2 linked regions of the Urbifossiella limnaea genome follow. The protein of the gene in region 2 interacts with the protein of the main gene of each other region in a pairwise test. Links are inferred from orthologs where the notes say so. Each region holds a gene or a part of one and is shown on either strand. Other genes may lie near its edges. The genes, in order: recR and recO.

Region 1 (3,240 bases), 220 kb from region 2 along the record:
CTTGTCGTCCACGGCCCGGCTCACGGTCGTCACGTGGACCTTCACCAGGTCGGCGATCTGCTGCATCTTCAGCGGGTGGATGTGCTCGGGGCCGGCGTCGAGGAACGCCCGCTGGTGGTCGATGATGGCCTTCGTCACCTTCATCAGCGTGTTCCGCCGCTGCTCGACGGCGGACACGAGCCACTGTGCGGACTGCAGCGACTTCCGGAGCTTCTCCTTGGCCGCCTCGTCGAGCCCCTTCGACTTGTACAGCTCGAAGTACCGCTTGCTGATGCGGATGTTCGGCACCCAGTCGTCGGTCAGCCGCACGTCGTAGTCGCCGTCGTCGTTCCGCTCGACCACCACGTCGGGGACGACGTACTGCACGCCGCTCTCCGCGAACTTGAGGCCCGGCTTCGGGTCGAGGTGGTGCAGCGCCTCCACCGCCTCCTGAATGGTGGGGATGTCGAACCGCGTCGCCTTCTGGATCACGGGGATGCGGTTGTAGCCGATGTCGTCCAGGTGGTCGCGGACGAGCACGCGCAGCACGTCGGCACACGGCGTCTCGTCGGTGATTTGCAGGAGCAGGCACTCGCGGAGCGTGCGGGCGCCGATGCCGGGCGGGTCGAGCTTCTGGATCACGCTGACGAGCACGTCCTCGACCTCGTCCTCGGTGACGAGCTGGTCGTAGGTCTGGGCGATCTCCAGGAGCGTGATCGGGCTGAACGTCTCGCGCGCCTCCGACTCGTCGTCGGTCTCGCGGCGCTTCGTCTTGATCCGGGAGCCGAGGTAGCCGGTGCGGTCGATGAAGCTGCACACGTGCTTGGCGAGGGCCCGCACCTCGGGGTCGAGTTCCAGCTCGCCGAGCTGCTCGTCGAGGTGGTCCTGCAGCGACCGCGGGCGGTCCGGCATGTTCGCCATCGCGTCCATCTTGCGGTCGCCCTCTTCTTCGAGGGCGCCGCGGCTGCCGCGGTGCTCCTCGTTGAAGTGGTCGTCCCAGTCGCGGTTCAGCGCCTCCAGCCGGCTGAACTCCAGGTCGCCGGTGTCGTCGTGCTTCAGCGGGGCGTCGGGGTTGAACTCCTTCTCGGCCCCCTCCTCGTTCTCGCCGAGTTGCTCCTTCTGCTCCAGGAACGGATTCTCCTGGAGTTCCTTCTCGATCTTCGCCTGCAGGTCGATGATGGGGAGCTGCAGGATCTCCATCGACTGGATCATCCGCGGCGCGAGAATCATCTGCTGATTCATGCGCACCGAAAGGTCCATGCCGATCCGCATCCCGCTCATATCGTCTCCGCCTAAGGTCAACCCGGGCCGCCCGGGTGGGTCGGGTCAGAACGCCCGCCGCCCCTGGAGGGCGTCGGTCAGCATCTGCGCATTCGCCAACTCAAGGGACGCACCGGAAGGCAACCCGCGTGCCAACCGCGTCACCGCCGCACCGCTCCCCGAAAGTACGTCGGCCGCGTACAGCGCCGTGCCGTCGCCTTCCAGCGTTGGGCTCGTCGCCAGGATCACCTCCCGCACGCCGCCGCGCTTCACGCGATCGACCAGCGGCGCGAACGTCAGCCGGTCCGGGCCGACGCCGTCGAGCGGGGCGAGCCGTCCGCCGAGGACGTGGTACAGCCCGCGGAAGCTGCCGGCGCGCTCGAACGAGGCCACGTCGCGGGGCGTCTCGACGACGCACAGCAGGGCGGCGTCGCGGCGCGGGTCGGAGCAGATCTCGCAGACTTCCCGGTCCGTGAGGGTGAAACACTCCCGACACGGCCGGACGCGGTCGGCTACGGCCCGCAGCGCGTCCGCGAGCTTCGTCGCCTGCGACCGGTCGCCCGCCAGCAGGAAGTGGGCGATGCGCTCGGCACTCTTCGGCCCGATGCCGGGGAGTTTGGCCAACTCCTCCAGCAGCCGCCCGATCACCCCCTGCGGTTCGCCCACGACGCCCTCACAGACTTGCGGTTCGTCACGACAGCCCCGGCAGCCCGCCGCCCAGCATCCCCGGCGGCAGCCCCATGTTCTCGGCCATCTTTGCCGTCGCGGTGGCGACCTGCTCGCGGGCTTTGGCCATCGCGTTGTTCACGGCCGCGGCAACCAGGTCTTCGAGCATCTCGCGGTCGGTCATGGCGTCGGGCGTGATCGCCACGGACACCACCTCCATCCGGCCGTTCACCTTCGCAGTCACATAGCCGGCGCCGGCGGCCCCCTCGGCGACGATTGTCCCGAGCTGGGTGTTCAGCTTCTCCATCTCCTCCTTGAGCTTGCCGGAGTTCCCCATCAGGGACATCAGCGAGCCGAGCTTTCCGAACATCACGTCGCCTCGTCGGTGTCGTCGGTCGGGGTCGCGGGCTGGGGGGCGACGGCGGCCGGGTCGAACGCCTCGTCCACGTGCCACAGCTGCGCCCCGAGCGAGTCGGCCGCCTTCTGGAAGAACGGCAGCGTCATCAGCGTCTTCTTTCGCTCCGCGGCAGAGGTCGCCGGCAACTTCGCGGGCGATTCGGCGGGCCCGCCACTGGGCGGGGCGTCGAAGCGGACCGTGACCGGCTTGCCCGTCACACGCTTCAGCGCGTCCTGCACGCGAAGCAGACCCTGCTCGGTGGCACTCGCCTGGTAAGCGGAATTATACCCGGGGGGAAACCGGATTGCCAGCGAATTTGGCCCGAAAATTGCAGGCACAAGTGCCGAATCGAGTTGACTGGCGAGAAGCGGCGCCCGCTCGTGCAGAATCCGCTTGGCGTCCTGCCACACCGCGGCGACCGACTCCACGGTCAAGTCTCGCGGAGTACCGTCACCAACTGCCGAATTATCCCATCCGGTTCGATCCGACGCCAGCGTCAGCGGGCTGTTTTTTTTTACGCCGTCGACTGACGCACCGCCCATTGTTGCCACACCGTTGCCGCCAGGCGCGGCATGCGGCGGCCCACCCTGGGCGATCGACCGGAGCAATTGCCCGACGGAAAGCGCCTCGTCCATGCGGGCGAGCCGCACGGCCGCCATTTCTAGCAGCACCTGGCCGTGTCCCATGCCGCGCACACGGGCTTTCGTCGTCGTCCACACGTCGAGCCCGGCCAACACAGTATCGAGGCTGATTCGCCCGACGACCTTACTGACGCTCTCCAGAACGAGTGGCGAATGCGGGAGTTCTTTCAACTCCGGAGCACAACTGACAAGCATGAGCGCCCGCCAGTACTCGATCAGCTGGTCGAGAAGTTCGCCGACCTGGAGTCCGCGGTCGATCCACTCGCTGAGCAGGTTCAGTGCCTTCGCAGCGTCGCG
Region 2 (3,172 bases):
TCGTAGAGGGCGTCGGCACCGAGCTTGTAGCCGAACACGGTCGGCGCACCGCCCTGGCAGCCGACGGCCACGGCGAGGACGATGACCCCGCCGACGGCGGGGAGCGTGCGGGTCATGCGGGCCTCGCCGGGTCAGGGGGCGGCGTTATAGCCGGGCAACGTCGCGGGCTGCCTGACGGGGGCCGTCGGGGCGGCCGTCGGCGCGTCCGTGGGTAGAGCCTCGGGCTGCACCACGTTCGGTCGGCCCATCAGTTCGTCCCACTTCGCTTGCAGCACACGGATGGGATCGGTCCCCGGCGGCGTGCGGCCCTCGGCGATCGTCCGCATCAGGAATTCTTTGCGCTCCGTGGCCAGGTCGGCGTAACGGGTGCCGGCGTAGCGACGGCGGACGAGTTCGTAGTAGAACACGGCCGAGCCGGGGTGCCCAGTCCGCTCGTAGAACCGGGCCGTCTCAAAATCCTTCTCGGCCTGCTGGAACCGGATGGCGAAGCGGGCCCGGGTCATCCGCTCGGCCATGGCCGGGTCCTGGGTGATCTCGGGCACCGTCGCCTCGGCCATCTGAACGAGGTGGAGCGCCTCCGCGCACTTGCGGCCGTCGTAGATGGCGCCGCCGGTGGCGTTGTTCTTCGCCTGCACGGCGTAGGCGATGGCCTGCGGCCGCCACCGGCTGTCCGGGTGGAGCTCGACCAGCTGGCTGAAGAAGTGGTCGGCCTCGTCGAAGTTGCCGCGGACGAAGTTGACGTAGCCGCACCAGAACAGCGCCGTGTCGGCGGTCGGGCCGGTCACGTCGTGGGTGTGGATGTTCTCCAGCACCTCGGTCGCCCGCCCCTCCTGCACCAGGAACGGCCGCGACTTGTCGAGCGGGTTGTTCCACTTCGGCGTCCACCGCATGACGCCCTTCTCCCCGGCCGCGGTGCGTGTGGTGATCTCGTCGCGGAAGTCGTCGAGCCAGTAATCGGAAATCTCGAACATCCGGGCGCACGCCTCGCGGCGGTGGGCACCGGTCGGGAAGTCCATCAGCAGGCGGTGGTAAGTGTCGACGGCGCGGGGGTAGTTGCTCTGCATCCGGTCGCACTCGGCCTGCATGAAGCGGGCGCGCTCGGCGAGCGTGGCCGGGTTGCCGGTGTTGTCGGCGAGCCGCTTGAACTTGTCACGGGCGTCGGCGTAGTTGGCGGCGGTGAACTCGCCCTCGGCCTCGGCCAGCTTTTCTTCGGCGCGGGCGTCCTCGTAGCTCTTGGAGAAGCGGAATTCGGCGACCCGCTCCTTGAACTTGGTGAAGCCCTGGCAGCCCGGGGCGACGAGGGCCACGGCCAGCGCCCCGGTGAGGAGCTGGAGCCCGCGGCACACCCGCCCGGCAGCGTCGGCCATGACCTCTCCCCCGTTTCCGTTCGGTCGCTACCGGTCGGTGAGGAACCGGTGCATCCGCGGCCGGCGGCCGAGCACGAAGCTGACCACCTGCCCGAGCACCGCCCGCACTTCCGCCCGCACCGGCTCGGCCACGACCCCCGTGGCGATGGCCCGCAGGGCGTCGCCGGTGAGCGGCCGGCGGTCCGGCTGGCTTGGGCTGCACGGGGTGCAGACCACTCCGCCGGCGGCCGGGCTGAACCACACCCGCGTCACGCCCCCAGGCACGGCCTTGCCGCACCCGGTACACACGTCGAGCCGCGGGCGATAGCCGAGTTCCTTGAGCCAAACAAGCTCGAATCGCGTCACCGCGTCGACCGGCGACTCGCCCGGTTCGCCCAACTTCCGCAGCGTGTCGAGCGCGGCGTCGAACAGCTCGGGGTGCGGGTCGTAGTCCTGCGTCCCGTCGGACAGCAACTCGGCGACGTAGTACCCGGCGTTGAGCGCCGCCAGGTTCTCGCGCAGGGCGGGGAACTGCTCCTCCATCCGCGCCTCGGTGAGCAGGTCGAGCCCGCCCTGGGCCTTCCGCAGGAACACGACGCGGCACACGGTCAGCAGGTCGAACGAACAGTCGAAGCTACTCTTGAGCCGACGGCCGCCCTTCGCCAGGCCGCGCAGCTTGCCGAACTCGCGGGTGAACAGCGTCGTGATCCGGCTGGTCTCGCTCCAGTCGGTGCCGCGGACCACGAGTGCCAACGCCTGCTCGGCCGCCATCGCTTCCCCCGGGGGTCGTTCCGTGATAGCACAGTAGAGGGGCGCGGCGAAGCCCGCCCGGCACGGAGAGGAAGCATGGCGTCACTCGCGGACCTGCGGCAGGAGTACAGCGCCGGCGGCCTCTCGGAGGACGACGCCGGTCGCGACCCGTTCGCGCTCTTCCGCCGCTGGCTCGATCAGGCCATCGCCGCCGGTCTGCCGGACCCGAACGCTTTCACACTCGCCACCACAACGCCCGACGGTTGGCCGTCCGCGCGGGCCGTGTTGCTGAAGGGCCTCGACGAGCGCGGCTTCACCTTCTTCACGAACTACGATAGCCGCAAGGGCCGCGAGCTCGAGGTTAACCCGCGTGCCGCGCTCGTCTTCCTGTGGCAGGCGGTCGAGCGGCAGGTGCGTGTCGAGGGTACGGTCGAAGTGGTGAGCGCGGCGGAGTCGGACGAGTACTACACGGTCCGCCCCCTCGGCAGTCGGCTCGGGGCGTGGGCGTCGCCGCAGAGCGTGGTGATCGCCGGCCGTGAGGTGCTGGAGCAGCAGCACGCCGAGTTGACGGCTCGCTACCCCGACGGAAACGTGCCACGGCCGCCGCACTGGGGGGGCTACCGGGTGCTGCCGCGGGTCATCGAGTTCTGGCAGGGGCGGCGGAGTCGGCTGCACGATCGCATCCGCTTCACGCGCGGCGGTGACGGGTGGGTGCGGGACCGGCTGGCGCCGTGAAGGGTGGCTACTTCTTCAACATGCACGGCCGGGCCATCACGGCCACGATCAGCGTCTCGCCGTCGCGGGTGCGGTGCGGAGTCACTACGGGGAAGAAGCGGTCGCAGGTGCAGGTGTACGTCACCTCGCCGAGCCCCGGCGGGCGGATCTTCAGCGCCACCCGGCCGTTCTCGTCGCGCGGCCGCTCCACCTTCACCTCGAGCTTCTTGCCGTCCACGAGATCGAAGCGGACGCTGTCGCCGGGGGCCACGGACTTCGCTTCCGAGGCGTGGAGCTTGAAGCCAGTCAGCGCCGCGTCGCGCTTCTGCACTTCCTTCGCCAGTTCGACGAGCCGCTCGTCC

The links.
Region 1: the proteins of recO (region 2) and recR interact in binary tests that used the Escherichia coli proteins (3 or more experiments, as listed by UniProt). The link is inferred for Urbifossiella limnaea from one-to-one orthologs.

Annotation. Positions count from the first base shown.
Region 1 is NZ_CP036273.1:3,086,867-3,090,106, reverse strand. Bases 106-3,031 are described here. They hold recR (recombination mediator RecR), read right to left. Parts: upstream 1,906-3,031; coding sequence 1,306-1,905; downstream 106-1,305. Other genes in these bases: dnaX (DNA polymerase III subunit gamma/tau), read right to left, coding at 2,275-3,031; ETAA1_RS12610 (YbaB/EbfC family nucleoid-associated protein), read right to left, coding at 1,931-2,275; rpoN (RNA polymerase factor sigma-54), read right to left, coding at 106-1,260. Outside these bases: more of rpoN, read right to left, coding at 1-105; more of dnaX, read right to left, coding at 3,032-3,240. UniProt on the Escherichia coli protein: May play a role in DNA repair. It seems to be involved in an RecBC-independent recombinational process of DNA repair. It may act with RecF and RecO.
Region 2 is NZ_CP036273.1:3,302,511-3,305,682, forward strand. The notes cover bases 257-3,114. They hold recO (DNA repair protein RecO), read right to left. Parts: upstream 2,118-3,114; coding sequence 1,395-2,117; downstream 257-1,394. Other genes in these bases: ETAA1_RS13495 (tetratricopeptide repeat protein), read right to left, coding at 257-1,367; pdxH (pyridoxamine 5'-phosphate oxidase), read left to right, coding at 2,193-2,831; ETAA1_RS13510 (hypothetical protein), read right to left, coding at 2,839-3,114. Also shown: LPS assembly lipoprotein LptE, read right to left, coding at 1-116; more of ETAA1_RS13495, read right to left, coding at 132-256; more of ETAA1_RS13510, read right to left, coding at 3,115-3,172. UniProt on the Escherichia coli protein: Involved in DNA repair and RecF pathway recombination.